DNA from 3 places in the Alteromonas naphthalenivorans genome. Region 1 is predicted to be linked to each of the others. Evidence: predicted binding sites of a transcription regulator. Region 1 holds the regulator's gene; each other region holds the start of a gene.

Region 1 (8,069 bases):
AGCACCTAGTGCTAACGCTCAGCATGCCAATAAAATTGCATCACACTTAGACTTTTCAGAAGCCTTTATCGACGATGTAGAAGCCAGTCAAGTCGCCTCAGAATTCCCAAGCCATCAAGCGTCAAGTCTTAATGAAAGCATTGATAACAGCAGTGCTCCTCAGTCTGACGAATTATCTCAAATTAAAGAAGAGTTGGCGTCACTACGAAATGTGCTTCAATACCAAGTTGCTGATTTGATGGAAGCAAAAAGTCGTCGTCAGCAGCCTGTACATCATTATTTAATTCAGCGTTTAACCGACATGGGGTTAAGCCAATCATTGGCAGAGCAACTGATTAGTTATACGCCGTCGCATTACAACGAGCGTGACGCTTGGGTATATCTTTTAAACCTATTGGCTAATCGCATTAATGTGACAGGTAACGATATACTTACGCAAAAGGGCGCAGTAGCGTTAGTGGGTCCTACCGGAACAGGTAAAACCACTACAGTTGCTAAATTAGCTGCTCGTTACGCACAGAAATACGGCGCCGACTCCGTTGCCATGATTACGATTGATACCTATCGTATTGCAGCGTTTGAGCAATTAGCCACATATGGAAAAATTATTGGCTGCACAGTGCGTAAAGCACAAAGTAGTGAAGAATTATCAGATTTATTGTTTCAATTACGCCATAAGAGACTAGTGTTAATTGATACGGCAGGCTTTAGTCAACGAGATAGTCGATTAATTAAACAGATAAATCAATTTGATAACGGTCAAATGCAGCCAGTGAAAAAATACCTAGTAGCGCAAGCGAATACCCAATATGCTGCATTACAACGTATTATAGATGCGTACGAAGGGGTGGAACTTAGCGGTTGTATCTTTACAAAGCTTGATGAGTGCTACTCTCTAGGCGAAGTGCTTAGCGCAGCGGTGGAGTACCAGTTACCTGTCAGTTATGTAACAGATGGACAGAAAGTTCCTGAAGACATTAAGATTGCAGAAGCAAAATCTTTAGTATCTGCTGCTGCAAAGCTTTATAAAAAGTACGGTTTGAATCATACTACTAGTAACAATGTGGTTAAAACAGCACGAGCAGTATGATTGATGATCAAGCGAGTAGCTTACGAAAAATGAAGCAATCACGATTAATCAAAGTTATCGCCGTCACCGGAGGTAAAGGTGGCGTTGGTAAAACAAATATTACGCTAAACACAGCTATTGCTATGGCAAAGCAGGGAAAGCGGGTAATGGTATTGGATGCAGACTTAGGTCTGGCCAATGTGGATGTAATGCTAGGATTGCGAGTAGAGAAAAACCTCTCCCACGTATTATCTGGTGAGTGTACCTTGGACGATGTTCTCGTTACGGGTCCTCACGGTATAAAAATAGCACCAGCCACATCAGGTTCTCAATCAATGGCAGAGCTATCACCAACGCAGCATGCAGGACTCATAAGAGCATTCAGCGAGTTGCGCACGCCCATTGATGTGCTTATTGTGGATACCGCAGCGGGTATTTCCGATATGGTGCTAAGCTTCTCCAAAGCCTCCCAAGATATTATGGTGGTAGTGTGTGATGAGCCCACTTCACTTACCGATGCCTATGCATTAATTAAAATTCTTAACCGAGAACACGGTGTCTTTCGCTTTAAAGTGGTCGCTAACATGGTCCGCGATGTTAGAGAAGGTCAGGAACTTTTCAGCAAATTATCTAAAGTAACAGGGCGATTCTTAGATGTTGCGCTAGAATTGGTAGCAACAGTTCCTTTTGACGAGAACATACGCCGAGCAGTACGTAAGCAAACGTCAATTGTAGATGCTTATCCAAGTTCTCCGGCAGCAGTGGCGATTAGCCAGCTAGCAGCCAAAGCAGGATCATGGCCTATACCTGCGCAACCGGGTGGCCATTTAGAATTTTTTATTGAGCAACTAATAGCAGATAAAGCAGTAGGAAGTCAGCGTTGAATAGCAAAGCAGCCGCTTATCAACAGCAAACAGACAAGTCACAATTAGTTGAGCGTCACGCTTCGCTAGTGAAGCGGATAGCACACCACTTAATGGCGAGACTACCAGCCAGTGTTCTTGTCGATGATTTAATCCAGTCAGGTATGATTGGACTGCTAGAAGCTGCACGAAACTTTGACGGTTCCAAAGGGGCAAGTTTCGAAACCTTTGCAGGTATTCGTATTCGTGGCGCCATGCTTGATGAAATAAGAAAAGGTGATTGGACTCCTCGTTCCGTTCATAAAAACGGTAGGGCAATCACAGAAGCCATCTCTCAAGTTGAAGGTGAAACAGGCCGAGACGCGCGAGATGTAGATATTGCAGCTAAAATGAATGTTAGCATGCAAGATTATCATCAAATGCTGAACGAAGTGAATGCCGGAAAATTGGTGGGGATTGAAGACCTTGGGGTTTCTGAAGATGTCATTTCTACAGAAAAAAACCGAGGCAGCGACGCACCGTTAGAAGATTTGATGCAAGGGGCTTTCCAAAAAGCGCTAGCACATGCTATTACTACATTACCCGAACGGGAAGCGATTGTACTTTCTTTATACTATGATGAAGAACTGAATCTTAGAGAAATAGGCGAAGTTCTTGATGTTAGTGAATCGCGAGTAAGTCAAATTCATAGTCAGGCCATGTTAAAACTCAAATCACGAATGAAATCGTGGCAAGTTGACGAAGAATAGAAATTAATAACAATTAACCCCTCATTGGAGGCTATTTTGGATAAAAGTATGAAAATTCTCGTGGTTGACGATTTTTCTACCATGAGACGTATCATAAAGAACCTGCTAAAAGATTTGGGTTTTGCCAATATCCAGGAAGCGGACGACGGTAACACCGCGCTGCCTATGCTACAACAAGGTGATTTTGACTTTGTTGTAACAGATTGGAATATGCCAGGTATGCAAGGTATCGACTTATTACGCGCTATACGTGCCGACGATAAGTTGAAACACCTACCGGTTCTTATGGTGACAGCAGAAGCGAAGAAAGAACAAATCGTTGCCGCAGCGCAAGCTGGTGTGAATGGTTATGTTGTTAAACCTTTCACTGCCGCTACGTTGAAAGAAAAATTAGATAAAATCTTCGAACGTTTAGGTTGATCCAGACGCTCACCAGAGAAATGAGGTTTACTGGATGTCGACAAATGAAAGTGTCTCCATAACGCTCGAAGAAGCCAAAAAATTGGTAGCGTATCTTGAAGAGGGCGATAACGCATCAGCGAACGCTGTCTTAGAAGCTGTTTCGATGAAAGAGTCCATTGAGCTCTTTGCTGAAGTGGGTAAATTAACGCGTCAACTTCATGACTCGTTGAATAACTTCCAAATCGATGAACGTATTAAAAATTTAACCGTTGATGACATTCCTGATGCGCAAACGCGACTGATGTACGTTATCGAAGAAACGGAAAAAGCTGCCAATACCACCATGGACGCAGTTGAAGAGAGTATGCCAATTGCTGAAGTGCTCTCTACCCGTATCGAAAAAATTATGCCGGAATGGAAGAAACTGATGAATCGTCAACTTGAGTTGGGCGAATTCAAAGTTTTATGTGCAGATTTAGACGAATTGCTAGAAGACGGATCGAAACAATCAGCTAAGCTTACATCATTGCTTACCGAAGTGTTAATGGCACAAGGTTATCAAGATCTTACCGGTCAAGTTATTCGCAGAGTGATTGAACTCGTAAAAGAAGTGGAAGATAGCTTAGTTAATATGCTGACGATGTTCGGTGAACCCGAACAGGCGGAGCAAGACAAGCCATTGGAAGCGAAAGTCGAAAAAGTTAACAAGATCGATAGTGTCGAAGCCGAAGGTCCAATTATTGATGCAGACCAACGCGATGATGTGGTATCTGGCCAAGATGACGTAGATGATCTTTTGTCTAGCTTAGGTTTTTAGGGGAGCGGGCGCATGGCGTTTGATGTTGACGAGGATATATTACAGGACTTTCTAGTTGAAGCTGGGGAGATCCTTGAACAATTACAAGAACAGCTCGTTGATCTGGAAAATAATCCTGAAGATGCAGATTTACTGAATGCTATCTTCCGTGGTTACCATACCGTAAAAGGTGGCGCCGGCTTTTTGTCGCTTACCGAATTAGTTGAAATTTGCCATGGTGCAGAAAACGTTTTCGATGTAATGCGAAACGGACAACGTACTCTTACGCCTGAATTAATGGATACCATTCTTCAGGCCACCGATGTAGTAGTCGATATGTTTGAGCGTGTTAAAGCGCAAGAACCACTAATTCCTGCAGACGCAAAGTTAGTTGATTTGCTGCATAAGTTAAGCACCCCAGAAACCCCAGACGAAAACATCTTTGGTGACAGTAGTGAAGCGGCTGAAGTCCCCGCTGCCGAAGAAGAATTCGCGTTAGAAGAAGCGCCTGTACCTGAAGCGCCTGCCGCAAGTAGCGATGGCGGCATCGACGAGATTTCTGAAGATGAATTTGAAGCCTTGCTGGATGAACTTCATGGTTCAAATGCCCCAGGTAAATCTGCGAAAGCAGAACCAAAAGCGGCAGCCCCCGCGGTTGGTGGTTCAGGTGATGATATTACCGACGATGAATTTGAAGCACTGCTAGACGAATTGCACGGTAAAGGTAAATTCAAAGAAGAAGAACCAGCGCCTGTAGCTGCGCCGAAAGCGGCAGCGCCTAGCGGTGAAGAAATTACCGACGATGAATTTGAAGCATTGCTTGACCAATTACATGGTTCAGGACAAGGCCCTACAGCGCAAGGTGCTGAACCAGCAGCAAATACGCCGCCCGTAGATAAAAAGGCGACAGAAGCAATTCAGAAAGCCAAGGCAGAGCAATCTGCCGCTAGTACGCCGGCTAAATCAACGCCTGCCGCAAAAGCGCCAGCGCCTAGTCCAGCAGCTAAAAAAGCGTCAGAGCCCGCTAAACCAGCGGCTAAGAAAGACGACAAAAAAGCAACCCCAGCACCTCCTCAAGCAGAAACTACAGTTCGTGTTGATACCAAGCGCCTAGACCAAATTATGAATATGGTTGGCGAGTTAGTATTAGTACGAAATCGTTTGCTGAGTTTAGGAATAACCAATGCCGACGAAAGTATGTCGAAGGCAATTGCTAACCTAGATGTGGTGACGGGTGATTTGCAGGGTGCGGTTATGAAAACCCGTATGCAGCCAATTAAGAAAGTGTTTGGCCGCTTCCCTCGCGTTGTTCGAGACTTAGCACGTAGTTTGAAAAAAGAAATTACCTTGGAATTGGAAGGTGAAGAGACAGATTTAGATAAAAACTTGGTAGAAGCATTGGCTGATCCCTTAGTTCACTTAGTAAGAAACTCAGTGGATCATGGTATTGAAATGCCTGATGACCGTGCTGCTACAGGTAAAACCCGAATGGGGACCGTGAGATTATCGGCTTCTCAGGAAGGTGACCATATCTTACTTACCATTGAAGATGATGGTAAGGGGATGGATGCTGAAAAACTGAAAGAGATTGCTATAAGCCGAGGTGTTTTAGACGCCGATGCGGCTGCGCGTATGTCTGATGTTGAAGCGTTCAATCTTATTTTTGCACCTGGTTTCTCAACGAAAACTGAGATTAGTGATATCTCGGGCCGTGGTGTAGGCATGGATGTGGTTAAAACAAAAATTAACCAGCTTAACGGTACTATTAATATTGATTCCCAGCTTGGGAAAGGTACTCGACTCGATATTAAAGTCCCACTCACGCTTGCAATATTACCGACCCTAATGATTGTGGTTGGGAAACAAACGTTCGCGTTACCGTTAGGTGCGGTCAACGAAATTATCAATATGGACATCAAGAAAACCAATACGGTTGATGGCCAATTAACCATGATAGTTCGTTCTAAAGCGATACCACTGTTCTTCCTCGGAGAATGGTTGATCCGCGGACCTAAAAATATAAGCAAAGAAAAAGGTCACGTCGTCGTGGTTCAAATAGGCACCCAGCAAGTTGGATTTGTTGTTGATGCGCTAATAGGCCAAGAAGAAGTGGTGATAAAACCATTAGATGCCTTATTACAAGGAACGCCAGGTATGGCGGGAGCAACTATCACATCCGACGGTGGAATTGCACTCATCTTAGATGTTCCTAGCTTACTGAAGCGTTATGCTAAAAAGCCCTTAAAGTAAAACGGCGTAACAAATAGGAAATTAACATCCATGGTCTTTAAAGTCCTGGTCGTGGACGATTCTACTTTTTATCGTCGTCGAGTTCGCGAGATTCTCGACGATGACAGAGAGCTTGAAGTTATTGGTGAAGCTCGTAACGGGCAAGATGCACTAGATAAAATAGATACACTGCTACCTGATGTAGTCACAATGGATGTGGAAATGCCGATAATGGATGGCATTTCAGCGGTAAAAGCCATTATGGAAAAACGGCCCGTGCCTATTTTGATGTTTTCGTCGCTTACGCACCATGGTGCACAAGCGACCCTAGATGCGTTAGAAGCCGGAGCATTAGATTTTCTACCAAAGAAATTCGAAGATATCGCCCAAGACCGTAAAGACGCAGCACGACTGCTGTGTACAAAAGTAAGATTGATTGCACGGCGTGGTGTCGGTATAAAACGCCCTGTATTAAAGCGTATTGAAAGTAGGAAGTTTCCTGATAACGCGCCGAAACCAGCGTTTTTCAAGAGTTCTAATCTACTTAGCGGAAGGAAAGATGCCACGAGGCAGCCCACCGTTTCCTCGATTAAGGCTTCTGGTAAAAGGTATAAGTGTTTAGCAATTGGAGCATCTACGGGTGGACCAGTGGCATTGCAGAAGATACTGGTAGCACTGCCATCAGACTTTCCTTATCCAATTGTGTTGGTGCAACATATGCCAGGCACTTTTACTAACGCATTCGCACAGCGACTTAATTCACATTGCGATATTGCGGTTAAAGAAGCTGAACATGGTGACATATTGAAACCAGGTTGCGCTTATTTAGCGCCCGGCGGTAAACAAATGTTGATAGAGAGTTCAGGCTCTCATAAGAAAGTAGTAATTACCGACGCTAACCCGTCTGATAAAATAAACTATAAGCCGAGTGTTGATTTAACCTTCGGTTCGCTGGCCAAAGCTTATGGTGGCGATTTATTGGGTATTATATTAACTGGTATGGGTGCAGATGGGCGAGAAGGTTGCCGGTTGATGAAAGACAACGGTGCCACTATTTGGGCGCAAGATCAGGATTCATGTGTTGTTTATGGCATGCCTCAAGCGGTAGCTGTTGCAAACATATCGGTTAACAGTATTGATATAGATGATATGAGCAGCTGTATCTTAACCGAAATGACATAGCCTAAGCGCAGCGATAGTATTGCCTGTGAGTGAATGACAACCCAAGTAAATATAAGCTGGGAATTAAAACGATGAAGGTGTGGACAGTTGCAAACCAGAAAGGCGGAGTTGGTAAAACAACAACAACAGTAACCTTAGGTGGTTTGTTAGCTCAACGCGGGAAGCGGGTATTGATGGTCGACACCGATCCCCACGCCTCATTGAGTTACTATTTTGGCATAGACGCAGAGTTACTCAGTCAATCTGTCTACGACATTTTTATTAAGTCTTCTGAAATTACTGCCGATATGGTCATGGACTGTTTGTGTCCAACTAAGCTAGATAATTTGTACGTTTTGCCCGCTACCATGGCGCTAGCCACATTAGACAGAACAATGGGTAGCGAGCAAGGAATGGGCTTAGTGCTAAAAAAAGCGCTGGCCAAAGTAGAGAAAGAATTTGATGTGGTCATTATTGATTGTCCGCCAGTACTTGGTGTACTTATGGTCAACGCATTGGCAGCATGCAATAAAGTGATAGTGCCGACACAAACAGAGTATTTGGCGCTGAAAGGCTTAGACAGAATGATACGCACTATGGAAATAATGGGGCGCTCTCTTCAAAAGTCTTTTGACACTGTGATTATTCCTACTATGTTCGACAAACGCACTAACGCGGCGCTTGAATCTAGAAAGCGTTTAATGAGCGATTATGGAGAGCGGGTTTGGCAAGGTGTAATTCCCGTAGATACGCATTTTAGAGATGCGAGTTTAGTACAGTTGCCAATTTCCGCAGCATAC
Region 2 (8,069 bases), 1.9 Mb from region 1:
CAGCAAGGGCGTACCCTTTACCTTTCTTAGTGACCACGTGAAGCAGTTGCGGACCTTTAAATTTGCGCATATTACGCAAGGTATCTACAACGGCATCTACATCATGGCCATCAATAGGGCCTATGTAATTAAAGCCAAGCTCTTCAAAGATTGTGCCGGGCACTACCATACCTTTAAGGTGCTCTTCTGCGCGACTAGCGAATTCTTTGATAGGCGGTACATTGCTTAATAGTTTTTTAGAGCCATCGCGAATAGAGTTGAAAACATTACCCGTTAATAAGCGAGCTAGGTGACTATTAAGCGCACCTACGTTTTCAGAAATAGACATTTCGTTGTCGTTTAACACCACAACCATATCTTTATTGATGTCACCAGCATGGTTCATCGCTTCAAATGCCATGCCCGCGGTAATCGCACCATCACCAATTACGGCAACCACTTTACGGTTTTTGCCTTCTTGCTCGGCGGCAACCGCCATGCCAAGTGCAGCACTGATAGACGTAGACGAATGGCCTACAGCAAAAGTGTCGTAGTCGCTCTCAGGAGGCCAAGGGAAGGGGTGTAAGCCGTCTTTTTGTCGAATCGTCGACATTTGCTTAGCGCGACCCGTAAGAATTTTATGGGGGTAGGCCTGATGACCCACATCCCAAATCAATCTGTCGATAGGCGTGTTATAAATATAATGTAAGGCCACAGTAAGCTCGACCGTGCCTAAGCCCGACGCAAAATGTCCACTGGTTTGGCTTACACTATTTAGTAAATATTCTCGTAATTCATCTGACAACTCACGCAATTTCTCTTGCGGTAACTGTCTTAACTTATCCGGCGTTTGCGCAATAGCAAGCGTGGGGTAATGTTGGAGGTCTAAACTCATTATTTATTATCTTTTTCAACATGGTTGCAGAACTAATGGTCTCGTTTTACCAATAGTTCGCTAAACGCAATTAAACTGTCTGTATTGTAGGGTAAACGAGCCAAGGCTTGAAGGGCATTCTGATGCAGCTTATCAAGTTCTCGTTTTGCACCTTCAATGCCAAGTTTGGCAGGAAAGGTATTCTTACCCAAAGCAATGTCAGAGCCTGCTGGCTTTCCTAATTGCTCACTATTACCTTCTACGTCAAGAATGTCATCTTGGACTTGAAATGCAAGACCAATATCGTCGGCATAAGCTAATAAGTCTGCTTTACTGTTGCTATCAAGGTCTTGAGAAACAATAGATACCATTTCAACACATGCACGAAGTAGGGCGCCGGTTTTCAAATTGTGCAGTCGCTTAAGCTGCTCAAGGCTTATTTCTTCACCCGTGCTGGTTAAATCGATTGCTTGCCCGCCACACATACCGCGATAGCCAGCGGCGCGGGCTAACACAGAAAGTAACTCGCCACGTTTATTGGTTGCGAAATCACTTAAAGGCGCATCTGCCAACGTGCTAAAAGCAAGCGCTTGCAATGCATCACCGGCTAATATTGCGGTGGCTTCATCGAATGCAATATGACAAGTCGGCTGGCCGCGACGCAAATCGTCATCGTCCATGGCTGGCAAGTCATCATGTACAAGCGAGTAAGCATGCACACACTCAATGGCCATACTAATAGCCATTTGATCGCCTTTAGGCACATCCAGGGTGTTGCCGATAACTTGAACCAGTAAAGGTCGCATACGCTTTCCTCCCACCAACAACGCGTGACGCATTGCTTCTTTAAGCCGCGGCGCGTCGTGGGGAAGGTCATCAATAAGCGTATTTAACGACGTATCGGTCTGCTGCTTAACTTGCTGATGCAATGCAGTGAAATTCATACTATACCTGTTTGTTGCGACACGAGGCTTAAGGTTGCTCGTCTTCAGGAAGAGGGTGTAATGCGCTTTCGCCTTGCTCATTAAGCAAAATTTTAACTTTTTGCTCGGCTTGCTCTAACGATTTCTGACCTTCGCGGGAAAGGGCTATGCCTCGCTCGAATTTTTCTAGTGCAACGTTTAATGGCAACTCACCGTTTTCCATCTCATTAACGATTGCATCTAATTCGGTAAGGGTTTCCTCAAACGAGGGAGAATTTGTCTTTTTCGTCACTTTCGTCACAATCGCACTCATTTTTAGGCGTTTTTTGGATTACGCGCACATTAACTGAGGGTAGCCAAAGGGTCAAATGGTTTGTCAATATATGCCCTATTGCAGCTATCTATGATAACGTTTTGTGAAGCAACTCTTTGTATTAAAAACTACCGCCTAAAGTTCGACTAACCTCATTATGTATACAATAATTAAGGCAATTTGCGATAATCTTGTTATAGAAATTCTATACAATGCCGATAGAATACGAGTAATAGTATGCAGCGTCTGCAAAAAATGAGGAAGAGTGAGTGGATTTAGCAACCGTCATAGGTATGTTGGGCGCCATCGGCTTTGTAGTAATGGCCATGGTTATGGGTGGCAGTATTGCCATGTTCATCAACGTACCGTCTATCTTGATCGTATTTGGTGGCACCCTTTTCGTTATTTTATCCCAATACACTTTAGGGCAGTTCTTTGGTGCAGGTAAAATTGCAGGCAAAGCATTCATGTTCAAAATTGATACGCCTGAAGATCTTATTGAAAAAATTGTTGAGATGGCAGATGCAGCGCGTAAAGGCGGTTTTCTTGCATTAGAAGAAGCTGAAATAGACAATCCGTTTATGCAAAAAGGCGTAGACATGTTAGTTGATGGTCACGACATAGAAGTGGTCAGAGAAACCTTAGCGAAAGATATCTCTATGACCACCGAGCGACACGAGTTTGGTGCCACCATTTTTAAAGGCATGGGTGATATCGCACCAGCAATGGGAATGATTGGAACTCTGATTGGTCTGGTGGCCATGCTTTCTAACATGGATGATCCTAAATCAATTGGGCCAGCAATGGCGGTAGCACTATTAACCACCTTGTATGGTGCATTTCTTGCCAACATTATTTGCCTACCCATGGCGGTAAAGCTCGGAAACCGCGCACAAGAAGAAAAGCTTAACCAAATGTTAGTGCTCGATGGCATTGTAGGGATTGCCGATGGGCAAAACCCGCGTGTTATCGAAGGTATATTGAAAAATTATCTGGCGGCAAGTAAACGCGGTACGGGCGCTGAGGACGAATAATGGCTGAAGAAGAGTGCCCAAAATGTCCTCCCGAAGGGCTTCCTGCATGGATGGGGACCTTTGCTGATTTGATGTCGTTGCTCATGTGCTTCTTTGTACTCTTGCTCTCATTTTCAGAAATGGATGTACTGAAGTTCAAGCAAATCGCCGGCTCAATGAAGTTTGCCTTTGGTGTGCAAAACAAAATTGAAGTGAAAGACATCCCAAAAGGGACGAGTGTTATTGCGATGGAGTTTAGGCCTGGTCGTCCAGATCCGTCGCCCATCGACACTATTCAGCAACAAACAATCGAAATGACTCAGCAGATGCTAGAGTTCCAAGCGGGTGACGAAGATTCATCCGGCGGTAGGCAGAAGCAAAGGGGTGAGCAGCGAGGGGGGCAGTCACAACAAACCGCCACCGATCAGTCGTCCTCAGAGTCGCAAAGTTCAGATCAAACACAAACTGCTGAGTTAATGAAAAAAGTAGCGCAGCAGTTACAAAAGCAAATTCTCGATGGCGCAGTAGAATTGGAATCTTTAGGTCAGCAGTTGACTATTCGCATTAGAGAGAACGGTTCATTTTCTGCCGGTTCTGCATTTTTACAACCTCAATTTCAGCCTATTTTACGCAAAATTGGTGTGTTATTAGCAGACGTTCCAGGGGAAATAGAAATCTCAGGGCATAGTGACGGACAACACATTGCTAATGAACTCTATCGTTCTAATTGGGATTTATCGTCTCAGCGTGCCGTAGCCGTAGCTGAAGCCATGCGAACAGCGCCGGGGTTCGATGAAAGCAGAATGTCTGTAGTCGGCAAGGCCGATACCGACCCCATGGTGGAAGATGCAACAACACCGGCGGATAGAGCACGGAACAGACGGGTAGAGATTAATATCAATCAAGGTAAACCAATGACTTCTCAACCTATATCAGTGGTTGATGAATAGGTTGCTAAGCAAAATACAAAATCAAAAAGGGCGAATCAATGATTCGCCCTTTTAGTTTGAAGTTGTCTTTTATAGGCAATTAACGTGGGTTTTTATAGTCAACTAACGTTGTTTTTTATAGGCAACTAACGTTGCAGTGCCTCCCTGTGATGTGGCTTAGATATTACCAATTGCACCGTACTAATGGTTCTTTCTAAAAAACCGCCTTCACAGTATTTTAAATAGTAAATCCACATACGCATAAAACGTTCATCATAACCATCGTTGAGTAATGCTTCTTTGGCGCTAATAAAGGCTTCGTACCAATGATTAAGGGTTTGAGCGTAATCTAATCCGATATCATGCAGGTCTCTAATCATCATGTCGCTATAGCGCTTTAAATGAGCGTTTAACTGATACTGTGAGGGAAGGAATCCACCAGGGAAAATGTATTTTTGAATGAAGTCCACACTGCTGGCGTAACTTTCGTAACGTCTATCATCAATGGTGATGGATTGTAGCAACATTAGCCCATCGTCTTTAAGCAGCGATGAACACTTCTCAAAAAAGTTACCTAAGTAATCTTTTCCTACAGCTTCAATCATTTCAATTGAAACCAGCTTGTCGTACTTACCTTCTAGCAGGCGATAATCTTTTTTCAACAAGGTGACTTTATCAGACACTTGTGCGCGCTCAATCCACTGCTCTGCCCACGCATACTGTTCTTCAGAGATAGTGGTGGTGGTCACTTTACAACCACAATGCTTGGCTGCATATACCGCTAAACCACCCCAGCCAGTGCCTATTTCTAAAAGATGGTCACTTTCGGTTAACTGAAGCTTGTCACAAATTGTTTTAAGTTTGTGATTTTGCGCTTCTTCTAAACTGGCATTCACATCAGGATAAATAGCCGATGAATACATCATGGTGTTATCAAGAAAACGAGTGTAAAGTTTATTACCCAAATCGTAATGGGCTTCAATGTTTTTCTTGGCTTGATCTTGAGTATTACGGCGGGCAAAGTGCTGAATTTTCAGAATCGGCATGGAAATCCACTTGAACTTGTTTTCCCAAGCATCAAGGGTAGATAGGTTACGCGCAAATATTTGTACAACTGCCGTTACATTATCGCTTTCCCACAGGCCATCCATATAGGCTTCACCTGCACCCACGCTACCGCCCAATAATAACTGGCGATACGCCTTTACGTCTTTGAAATTAATCGTAGCGTGTAAATCGTCATTGGGGTTACCCATTGAAGCAATTGTGCTGCCATTTTCCATAATGGTAAGTGAACCATGTGGAAGTTTCTCTAAACACTTTAAAAATGTGCGCCTACAAACCTTGTCTAAAAGAGACGCTTCTGAAGGGGTACTAAATACAGATTCACCGGAAGACATGTTGTTATTATTCCTGACTTTTCTTAGGGTGGTTATAAAGTGGCGTACGCTTTATAAGTAACTTTAACGCCTGCCAATATATGCCAATCATTGTTCTAATGGTCATACTAGGTATACGTTTCATAACCCGACTTAGATTCGCATTATCTAATGAAAGCCGTGTTAAATTAATTCCAGCATTGAACTCTTTTTCGCCTCGAACACAGTCCATCGTTAATGATAGGCGTTGGCTAGGTTGTGTTATTCGCCATTTGTACGTCATGTCCATGGGGTTAAACGGCGATACGTGGAACGCTTTTGGTGTATCTGCTTGCACGGCTAAATCTACCAAATAGTAATGCCGCTCATTCCAAGGGGTATTGCTGACTTCTGCTAATACATGGGTAAAGGCATCGTCTTTACCCTTTAAATAGTAAAAATTAACTGGGCTGAAATACATTCCCCACATACGAAGCTGCCCAAGCATATATACATCACCGCTTAAGGTATCCTCACTTAAACTGTTCATTTTTTCTAGTACGCTTTGGTCTAATGGCGTGTTGCTATCACCTAAGTAATCTTCACGTTTGAAGCGCACTCTCGCTTTTGAATTAACAGAGAAGTGTTTCAAGGCTGCTGGCAATGCATCGACTTCGTTTAATTTTATCCAGAACAAATAAATATGATAGTCGAACTTATGTTGGGTAGGTGAAAAGCGCTCGTGATACACCTTTCCTTCATAAATAGCGCTATCCATCAAAGGTTAACTCCAAATCGCTCGCATACATCTAATGCGCTGTGCACACCATCTTCATGGAAGCCGTTATACCAGTAGGCGCCGCAAAAATGCAGATTATCCACACCACATATTTGGCTTCGGCGCTGTTGTGCGTTCACCATAACTTCACTAAATTGAGGATGCGCATATTGATAGCTACCCAATACCGCGCTTGTATCAATTTCATCCGTGTTATTAAGGGTGACGCAGTAGGTATTAGCTGCGTCTAATCGCTGGAGAATATTCATATCGTAAGTCACCGAAGCCGGTCTTTCTTCCTCGTCAGCATCGTCTTTTAAGCGGTAATTCCAACTTGCCCATGCAAGCTTGCGCTTAGGAAGTTGGTTTGTATCTTTGTGCATGAGGACATCGTTTTCAGCAAAGCCAATGGCGCCCAACACAGCTTGCTGAGCGTCGGTGGGGGTATCTAGCATGGCCAATGCTTGGTCGCTATGACAAGCAAAAATAACGTGATCAAATATGGCTTGAGCGCCAGATGTGTCAGTAACCTGCCACGTATCACCCACTTTCTTAACATTAGTAACGCCACATGATAGCTTTATCTTGTCTTGAAAACTGGCGATTAACGGAGGGATATAAGTGCTAGAGCCACCTTTAATGGTATACCACTGTGGCCTGTCACTTATATTGAGTAAACCGTGGTTGTTAAAAAACTGAAGAAAGAAAGTCAGCGGGAACTGCCTAGTTTGGGCGAGACTTGCAGACCAAATAGCGGCGCACATGGGCAAAATATAGTAGCGCGCAAAGTCATCACTTAACTTTAGCTCGTTAATAACATCTTGAAGTGTCATTGAAGAAGTGTCTCTCTTCTCGGCGACAAAAGCTTTACAAGCTTTATTAAACTTCAGAATGTCGCGTACAATGCGCCAAAACCTCGGGCGTAGTATATTTCTACGCTGTGCAAATAGGCTGTTAATCGTATTACCATTGTACTCGATGTTAGCTTTCTTACTGGTAACAGAAAAGCTCATCTCGGTAGGTTGGTATGCAACATCAAGTTGCTTCATCAGCTTTATAAATCTAGGGTAGGTCCAATCATTAAATACAATGAAACCGGTATCGATATTTCGTTCAATGCCATCATCATTGATTTTCTTAGTGGCGGTGTGCCCTCCAATGTAATCATTGGCCTCATAAACCGTTATATCAGCCGTTTCATTTAACAAATACCCGCAAGTCAGGCCTGAAATGCCTGTCCCAATAATCGCTACATTTTTTGTCATTGTTATTGTGCTCTACTGCTTTTCTCGCATTGATAGTGATAATTTTTTTTGTAATCCAACCGGTAAAATATGCATAAACCGAAGTATGAGGCCAAACATGCGGGGGAAAAAAACGGTTTGCTTGTCGGTTTCAATACCTTTGAGCATAGACTCCGCCGCTTCAGTGGCCGTAATTTTCATTGGCATATCAAAGTCATTTTTGTCAGTAAGAGGGGTTTCGACAAAGCCTGGTGATACCGCTTGAACCTTTATACCGCGGTCGTGTAAATCTACCTCTAAGCTTTTCGTAAAATAGTGAAGGGCTGCCTTGCTCGCCCCATAAGCCTGAGAACGGGTAAACGGGAGAAGGCGAGCCATACTATCCACGATGACTAGCTTATTTCCTCTCTTTAATGAAGGAATTAGCGCCTCTACACAGTGAACTACCCCAAAAAAGTTGGTCTCGAAAACGCGTCTAAACATATCTGACTCGAATTCATCAATATCTACATATTCGCAGGTGCCTGCATTTAAAATAGCAACATCGCACTTTACGTTGTGTAGCGCCTGTTTTGCATCTTCAAGAGAAGTGACATCAAATTTGAGCGGCTTAATATTTGGTTTCGAGGCCAGTTCATCTAGAACACCTTGGTTTCTT
Region 3 (8,069 bases), 140 kb from region 1:
AAAATTCTGTTCTTATCAAACCAAAAATAAATAAAAATATTAGTACTGCACAATTAAAAAAGGCTAAGTAGAAACTTAGCCTTTTGTCGTTGTATTTTAAAGTTCTACTTAAAGAACAACAACGTTTGCAGCTTGAAGGCCTTTTTGACCTTGTTCTACACTGAAGCTAACCGCTTGGCCTTCAGAAAGAGTTTTGAAGCCGTCAGAAGCGATTGAACGGAAATGTACGAATACGTCTTTACCGCCACCGTCTTGAGTAAGAAAACCAAAACCTTTATCTTCGTTGAACCATTTAACTGTGCCGTTTACTGTATCAGACATGTTTGTAACCTTATATATTTGAAGTAATTGGTGAAATTCACCGGATAGCAATAGATTTAACTTACTAGTAACGCAAATGTATATCTATTAAAACTTCGGTAAAACTGAAGAATAAAAGGGTACAAGGCAGTAGTAGAAAAAGCTTTTTATTATCTAAAGCGGGCATAATGTACATCTTTCCGTAAGGTAAGTCTACCGATATTGCTATTTATTTCTATTATCGAGCAACATATTACTGTATTACTTCCATTACAATCGCCCACACACCTTAACCCTCGTGCCCTCCCCCTTCATTCACCATCAATGGCAGGCGCAATCACTACAGACATTTCACATACGTAAGTCGATAGAATAGTTGTGTTATTTACTACAACGTCGCCGTCACCTTAAAATAGACAATAAGGGAATGTATAACTTTTAATTGTCCTTTTTTGCTAGCGGTTTACCGATAGGTGCTTGCAGCTATTGTATTTGGGCTTTAGTGTCTCATTCCTTTCACATACCCATAGTAAACTGATATATATGATGTTCTTAGAAGAACGGGGAGAGTCGAATGAGAATGCTACACACCATGCTTCGTGTTGAAGATCTTGATGCATCTTTGCACTTCTACACTCACTTGATGGGCATGAAGCTATTGAGGAAGTCTGAAAACCAAGCTTATGAATACACGCTCGCTTTCGTGGGTTATGGTGAAGAAACTAACACTACCGTACTTGAACTCACTTATAACTGGGGCGACAACACCTATGAAAAAGGCACGGCTTACGGCCACATCGCCATCGAAGTAGACGATATTTATCAGTTCTGCGAAAACCTAGAGCAAAATGGCTGTGATGTATACCGTAAGCCAGGCCCCGTAAAGGGCGGCTCTACTGTCATTGCTTTTGTTCGCGATCCAGATGGCTATGCCATCGAACTTATTCAAACAAAACAATAAGTCTCTATTTTAAAATACAGCGGCCCTATTAATAAGGATATTGCCCTATCATGCTAAAAATTCGTCACGCTCTACTTACTTTCTCGCTTTCTATCTCGATTTTTGCAAGCCCAGTACTATTGGCGAAAGACTTCGATGTTATTGCTCATAGGGGCGCGTCAGGTTATCTGCCTGAGCACACATTAGAAGCCGCCACGCTTGCTTTTGCCATGAACCCTGACTTTATTGAGCAAGATGCGGTTATTACTAAAGATGGGATTGCTGTGGTCTTGCACGACATACACTTAGAAACAGTAACCAATGTTGAGCAAGTATTTCCAGAGCGTGCACGTAAAGATGGTCGCTTTTACGCCTTAGACTTCACGTTAGCTGAGCTTCGTACTCTGCAAGTACACGAACGAGCGAACAGCAAGGGTGAACAAGTTTTTACAAAACGCTATACAGGGAATACGGCAAATTTTACCGTGGCAACCTTAGAAGAACACTACGAGCTTATTACTCAGCTTAATCGAGAGTTCAATACCAATGTAGGGGTTTATACGGAAGTAAAATCACCAGCGTGGCATAACGAACAAGGAGTAGATGCTAGCCAGATTGTGATTGCATCACTAACACGATTTAATCTTGCCAATAAAGACGCCAACAGTTACTTGCAGTGTTTCGACTTCGATGAAATAAAGCGCATTAGAAAAGACCTAAACTATGCGGGAAAAGTGGTCATGCTAATAGGTGAAAACAGTTGGGGAGAATCAACCACAGACTACGATTGGATCAAAAGTGAAGCAGGCATGAAAGAAGTGGCTAAATATGCCGACGGTTTAGGCCCTTGGTTAGGCCAACTACTAGACCCCCAAGCGATGGAAACAGGCAAACTGATACCCGCATCTTGGGTTGAGTATGCCCATTCAGAAGGTTTCATTATTCATCCCTACACGTTCCGTCAAGATGCCCTACCGCCAGGTATGACTGCAGAGCAACTTCTTTCTACCCTGAAACACGTGGTAAACGTAGACGGCGTATTTACCGACCATGTGCCGCCGGTAAAAGCCTGGCTTGAAGCACAAGGCGAATAGCAACAACAAATATATTATTCACTTCACAAAAAAGCGGCCATTAAGCCGCTTTTTCAAATTTGTTTATATTTTTTACTTAGTTTTTAGATAACCCTAAGATTTAGATAACCGCACTACTACCCTTCTATTTTGCGCTCGCGACTCTCGGGTATCGTTATTTGCTATATGGCGCTTCTCACCGTGCCCCGTCAGTTGAATTCTGTCATCGGGCACGCCTATGGTAGTTAAGTAGCTTTTTACTTCATTGGCTCGGCGTATAGATAATTGTTCGTTGTTCCATCGCCCGCCATAGCTATCGGTATAGCCATCAAGCAATACTAACTCTAAGTCGCTATCTTCTTTTAGGTATTCCCCAATCATTGTTAGGCGCTTTTGAGAATACTTAGTCAGTTCGGTACTGTTTTTCTGATACGACAACACCGTATAGGCAATATCGTCGAAGTTGTAAGGCAATAAGTTAGACACACACTTAACGAAGTCTCGATACACCATCGAGAAATTACTGGCGTTTAATGCAACACTCACTTTATCGTATTCGTTATACCAGTCTTGATAATAAATGGTGGGCCAGAAGCCTTTTTCGAGTTCACTTAGCATAGTCCATGCAGCGTCTTGCGGAAGGTCACCGTTATATTGCGTGCGCAATGTCATATCGGCGATGGTTTTAGGCGCTACACCCGGCATCCACTTTGGCGGTACAGAATAAACAGCAGCTACATCGAAGCGGTTAGGCAATAAATGCATGTCTAGCTCAAATTCCATATTAAGCCGTTTAGAAGCCACGCTTGTAAACATGGCATCGCCGTAACCGGGTAAAGGATGGTTCAATGTACATTGCAAACGCGATGCATCAACCACTTCCCAGTTAGACGTTTCTACCGTAGCAGAATACTGACGCATAGCACCGCTTGCGACCGTAGTAAAAAACAACGGAATAAGTAAACCGAATTTACGCTTCACAACTATACCCACTCAACTGATAAACCATACCTAACGAAAAGGCGCTTACAGAATATATCGTCCTTAGTGTAGAAAAGTTTAGCCTTCTATACCATTAATACCATCAATTATGCCCTCATTTCAGGTTTCTAACGCCCCACATTGAAATTCAGGCTGGATACCGTGGGTTATCCTTGCCATAATCCCAGCACTTTTTGTAGCATTTCTATGTTGATACAGCTTTGTTACGTAACCAAAGAACCTGCTAAGAGAAACTATGTCTGAGTTGCACCACTCCCTTCCTCATCGTTTTAGGGGCTACTTCCCTGTTGTTATCGACGTTGAAACCGCCGGTTTTAATGCTGGGACCGATGCCTTACTTGAAATTGCTGCCGTAACGGTAAAAATGGAAGAAGATGGTCTGATTTATCCCGACCAAACTTTTCATTACCATGTCGATCCTTTTGAAGGCGCGAACTTAGAGCCTGCAGCGCTAGAGTTTAACGGCATTGACCCTCACTGTGCCCTGCGCGGTGCCATAGAAGAAAGTGAAGCAATGAAGTCGCTGTGCAAAGGTATTCGAAAAGCGCAAAAAGATGCGGATTGCCAGCGTTCGGTAATCGTGGCGCATAACGCCACCTTCGATCAAAGTTTCGTGAACGCCGCCATAGCTCGCTGCAACATTAAGCGCACGCCTTTCCACCCGTTTGTATCATTTGATACCACCAGCCTTGCAGGTTTAACCTTAGGTCAAACCGTATTAGTTAAAGCCTGCCGAGCGGCAGGTATTGAGTTTGATCAAAAAGAAGCCCATAGCGCTTTATATGATGCGCAAAAAACCACAGAGCTATTTTGCTTTATGGTAAATCGCTACAAAGCACTTGGCGGCTGGCCCTTAGCTGGTGAACCTATCAGCCCTGATGAGCCTTGCTGATAAGCAACGTCTGAAATGCTGCCTTAGCTGCAATCGCTTCAAATTAAAATTTATTCAGTAGAAATAAAAAACAGCGCCGAATGGCGCTGTTTTAGTATTAGGTAGACGTATTTGCATAAAGCCTATTTAACAAGCCTGAGTGCTTACTTTTAAAGCTTTTGTAGATACTTTCGGCCTATTATAACTTGTCAGCTTCTGCTGCAAGGTACTTGGCTACGCCTTCTGGTGAAGCATCCATACCCGCTTTACCTTGTGTCCAACCTGCTGGGCAAACTTCGCCATGATCCTGATGGAATGCAAGTGCATCGACCATACGAAGCATTTCGTCTACATTACGGCCTAGCGGAAGGTCGTTAATCACTTGATGACGTACTAGGCCTTCTTCATCAATCAGGAAAGAACCTCTAAATGCCACGCCATCTTCTGGATGCTCAACATCATACGCCTGACAAATTTCATGTTTCACGTCGGCCACTAACGTATATTGAACTGGACCAATGCCACCTTCGTTTACTGGCGTATTTCGCCATGCGTTATGAGAAAACTGTGAATCGATAGAAACCCCAATCACTTCTACGCCCCGTTTTTTAAATTCTTCAAAACGCTTATCAAAAGCAATAAGTTCAGATGGGCAAACAAAGGTGAAATCTAGCGGGTAGAAAAAAAGTACCGCTTTTTTGCCTTTGATGGTTTCAGATAGTGAAAATGAATCAACTATTTCACCTGAACCTAATACTGCAGCAGCGGTAAAATCCGGCGCTGGACGGCCAACTAATACACTCATAAATATCTCCAATTTATATAAAAACTAAATAATAAGTAAAACGTCTTTTCACTTGGCGTTTTCTAACTCTCTTTATTGGTACTTTATCTTAGATAACAAGCGGTAACGCACTCTACTTCTGCTAATTTTTCACTCATCGTACCAACGGCCACCCTTTTTGATGATTTCTTGAGTGTGAATACGACTAAATCTCACTTGCATTAGAATGAAATAGCAATTATTATCATTTACAGACTTATTTGGAGTGTTTTATGTTTGTATGTATGTGTTACGGCGTTACCGATAAAAGCATACGCGCCGCAGTACAAGGTAATGGCGTAGGTAACATGCGTGAATTGCGTGAACATATGGAACTTGGTTCCCAGTGTGGCAAGTGCATCCAAATGGCACAACAGATTATCGATCAAACCATCATCGATGATTCTATGTTTAAAAACGTAGGCTAGCCCTTTCTTTTTTCCTAGGTATTTTCCTAGTTTCTATTTTTTAGATTCTATCCAAAATTTATCTGACCTTCTATTTCAATCAACTTTTGTGTCGTTAATCAACACTGTATTCCAATCCTAAATAATAGAATGCGCCATTAATCCCCCCTGGCGATGTTGGCGGATATAAAGCCCCTACTTCCCCACTAAACGGATTGCTATCAGGTTTTGTATCAAATAAGTTTTGCACACCTAGCGTAACTCCCCACGACGGTGAAAAAAACCATGCTACTTGCGCATCTGCCGTTAGCGTGTCGCTTCCATAAATATCCATTCCCGCAGAAGCATCTAGATGGTCTTCGTAATATTTGCCGTAGTAGTTTGCCCGCCACGTAAAATTAAAGTCACCAATGTACTGTTCGAGCGTCAAACTGCCTCTGTGTGCTGGCAAGTTATCTTCTAGCATTCTAATGCGCTGCGTTGTCAGGTTTGGCATTAAGGTTATCTCACCATCAACCATGGTGGGATACAAGGTCACCCGCTCTACTTGTGTGTCTGTCCAATTGTAAGCTAACAACAATGTCTGCTTCCAATCTTGTACCATGAAGTCGTAGTGAACCACTAAATCGACCCCTTGGGTTTGGGTATCAAAGTCATTGGTGAAAAATTTGGCGGCATTGTAGTTCGCCGCATCGTCGCGGCCGTTCGCACTAAGCACTTGGATGTCTGCCTCACTAAGCGGTATTGCTGACGTGGTACTGATCCTGTCCATTAAACGGATATTAAAATAGTCGAGGGTTGCGAAAAAGGTATCACTTACGTGCATCACCACACCTAAACTAAAGTTAACCGACTCTTCTGGAGTGAGCGGTGTTGCACCTAGCTGTTGTGATATCAAATCAGTGGGCGGCAGTGTGGCTTGGTCTTCTAGTCCATTCGCGCTATAAGCCGTGGTGACATTAATCACATTACTTTGACCAACCGTCGGCGCTTTAAAGCCAGTATTGATAGAGCCTCGAAGGGCAAATAAGTCATTAACCTTATATCGCGTACTTAGCTTGCCATCAAAGGTAGAGCCAAAATCAGTAAAGTGTTCAACGCGGGTGGCTACACCAAACTGCCATGCTTCACTTAAGAAAAACTCCAAGTCTATGTACACCGCCCAATTACTTCTGCTCCAGTGCCCTGCAGATTGAGGCTGGTAACCAGGGAATCCGTTCGAGCCAATGCTGAACCCTTGCGATGCCCCCGTTGTGGGGTCAAAAGCGAGCGAGTCAGCGGCATAAGAGGCATCATCACCGGCTTTTTGAAAGTAAGTTTCTCTGCGCCACTCTGCGCCCATAGCAATACTAATTGGCTCTTCAAATACGGATTGAATTAGCTTTGCGAAATCAAGATTAAACGTACGCTCTACTTGGCTAACTGAGCCTGGAGAAAAAGAGAGCGGAGAGTCTGGCCCAAGAGAAGGATTAACGGTGCCAGATAAACGATAAGCGATATCTGAATACCCTACACTGGCACTCAAATCCATCGCCCAGCCATTATCTAATTCCGTTTTGACGCCAGCAAATACAGAGGCATCAGTGATTGTGCCACCAAATTGTGGGGTAAACCCACCGGGAAACCACTCGTTAAAGGCAAAGCAGTTCGCACCAAGTGCGGTGGTATTATCGGCAATACGCAAATAATCGGGGTTATCCAATACATTGGTATCATCAAGGAAAATGGTGGGGCATCTAATCCCCTGCCCTATACCGTCTAAATCCCCAACCAATAAACGACTCTCGCCCGTTTCTTCGTTCGTTTCAGAAAAGACACCTTCTCGGGTTTGTGGGTTGCGAAAGTAAAAACCGCCACTTATTTCACGATGGGCATAAGTTGCTAACGCGTAACCTTCGTAGTTAGGCGCAATGTCCCACCCCGCATTTGCCGACATTTTCATGTCTTCGTTAACATCTAACGCGCCCCATATTTGCGCAGGGCTGCTTATAAGCCTATTACCCGCATCAATGAGGCCTTGTGCATCATCACGCTGAACAGAGCGTGATGTGCCTTGTTGCTGTCGATATTCTACCGTGGCGTTCAAGAAGCCGTTTTCACCTAAACGAAAACCTTTATTAGCCTGTATCTGAAATAACTCACCATCACCTTCAGAATAGGTACCCGTTTTAAGTGCGATGCTGCCACCTGAATCACTATCATCAAGTACGAAGTTAATCACGCCGGCAATGGCATCTGAACCGTATTGTGCCGCAGCACCATCTCGTAAAACTTCAATTTGTTTTAATGCATAAGCAGGGATAACCGAAATATCCGGCCCCTGTGCGCCATCAGATAAGCCACCGCCAAGAAAAGTAATGACTGCCGAGCGATGTCTGCGTTTACCGTTGACGAGCAGTAATGTGTGATCTGACGCCATACCTCGTAAATTAGCAGGTCGCACTAAACTGGTAGCATCATTAATAGGCTGATCGTTGACGTTTAAAGAAGGCACCATGGTGCTTAGCATCGACAAGGCATCGCTGTTGCCTTGTGAACGTAACGATTCTGAGCCAATAATATCGAGTGGCACGGGCGATTCGACCACACTACGAGGAGAACTTCTGGTCCCTACTACGGCAATGCGCTCAAGCGCATTACTTGTGTCTTCTTC

Evidence for each region. The regulator FliA, encoded in region 1, starts transcription of late flagellar genes. The targets are predictions, from matches to a motif close to CTAAAGNTNNNNNNNNNNNNGCCGATA.
Region 2: a site for FliA is predicted at 2,284-2,310, ahead of pomA (flagellar motor protein PomA). Genes of this name have one in related genera too.
Region 3: a site for FliA is predicted at 3,350-3,376, ahead of AMBT_RS12385 (flagellar protein MotY). Genes of this name have one in related genera too.

The regions. Positions count from the first base shown of each region.
Region 1 covers NC_015554.1:2,965,032-2,973,100, reverse strand. Annotated here, with positions in the region: gene flhF (flagellar biosynthesis GTPase FlhF) at 1-1,090, shown strand, start outside; gene AMBT_RS13005 (MinD/ParA family protein) at 1,087-1,953, shown strand; gene AMBT_RS13000 (RNA polymerase sigma factor FliA) at 1,950-2,681, shown strand; gene cheY (chemotaxis response regulator CheY) at 2,718-3,101, shown strand; gene AMBT_RS12990 (protein phosphatase CheZ) at 3,136-3,900, shown strand; gene AMBT_RS12985 (chemotaxis protein CheA) at 3,913-6,129, shown strand; gene AMBT_RS12980 (protein-glutamate methylesterase/protein-glutamine glutaminase) at 6,160-7,290, shown strand; gene AMBT_RS12975 (ParA family protein) at 7,362-8,069, shown strand, end outside.
Region 2 covers NC_015554.1:1,018,913-1,026,981, forward strand. Annotated here, with positions in the region: gene dxs (1-deoxy-D-xylulose-5-phosphate synthase) at 1-874, opposite strand, end outside; gene ispA ((2E,6E)-farnesyl diphosphate synthase) at 907-1,797, opposite strand; gene xseB (exodeoxyribonuclease VII small subunit) at 1,826-2,077, opposite strand; gene pomA (flagellar motor protein PomA) at 2,359-3,123, shown strand; gene AMBT_RS04375 (flagellar motor protein MotB) at 3,123-4,052, shown strand; gene AMBT_RS04380 (SAM-dependent methyltransferase) at 4,178-5,431, opposite strand; gene AMBT_RS04385 (DUF1365 domain-containing protein) at 5,439-6,167, opposite strand; gene AMBT_RS04390 (NAD(P)/FAD-dependent oxidoreductase) at 6,167-7,432, opposite strand; gene AMBT_RS04395 (SDR family NAD(P)-dependent oxidoreductase) at 7,445-8,069, opposite strand, start outside.
Region 3 covers NC_015554.1:2,826,828-2,834,896, forward strand. Annotated here, with positions in the region: gene cspE (transcription antiterminator/RNA stability regulator CspE) at 109-321, opposite strand; gene gloA (lactoylglutathione lyase) at 875-1,261, shown strand; gene glpQ (glycerophosphodiester phosphodiesterase) at 1,312-2,334, shown strand; gene AMBT_RS12385 (flagellar protein MotY) at 2,428-3,234, opposite strand; gene rnt (ribonuclease T) at 3,551-4,207, shown strand; gene AMBT_RS12395 (peroxiredoxin) at 4,386-4,991, opposite strand; gene AMBT_RS12400 (bacterioferritin-associated ferredoxin) at 5,243-5,437, shown strand; gene AMBT_RS12405 (TonB-dependent receptor) at 5,532-8,069, opposite strand, start outside.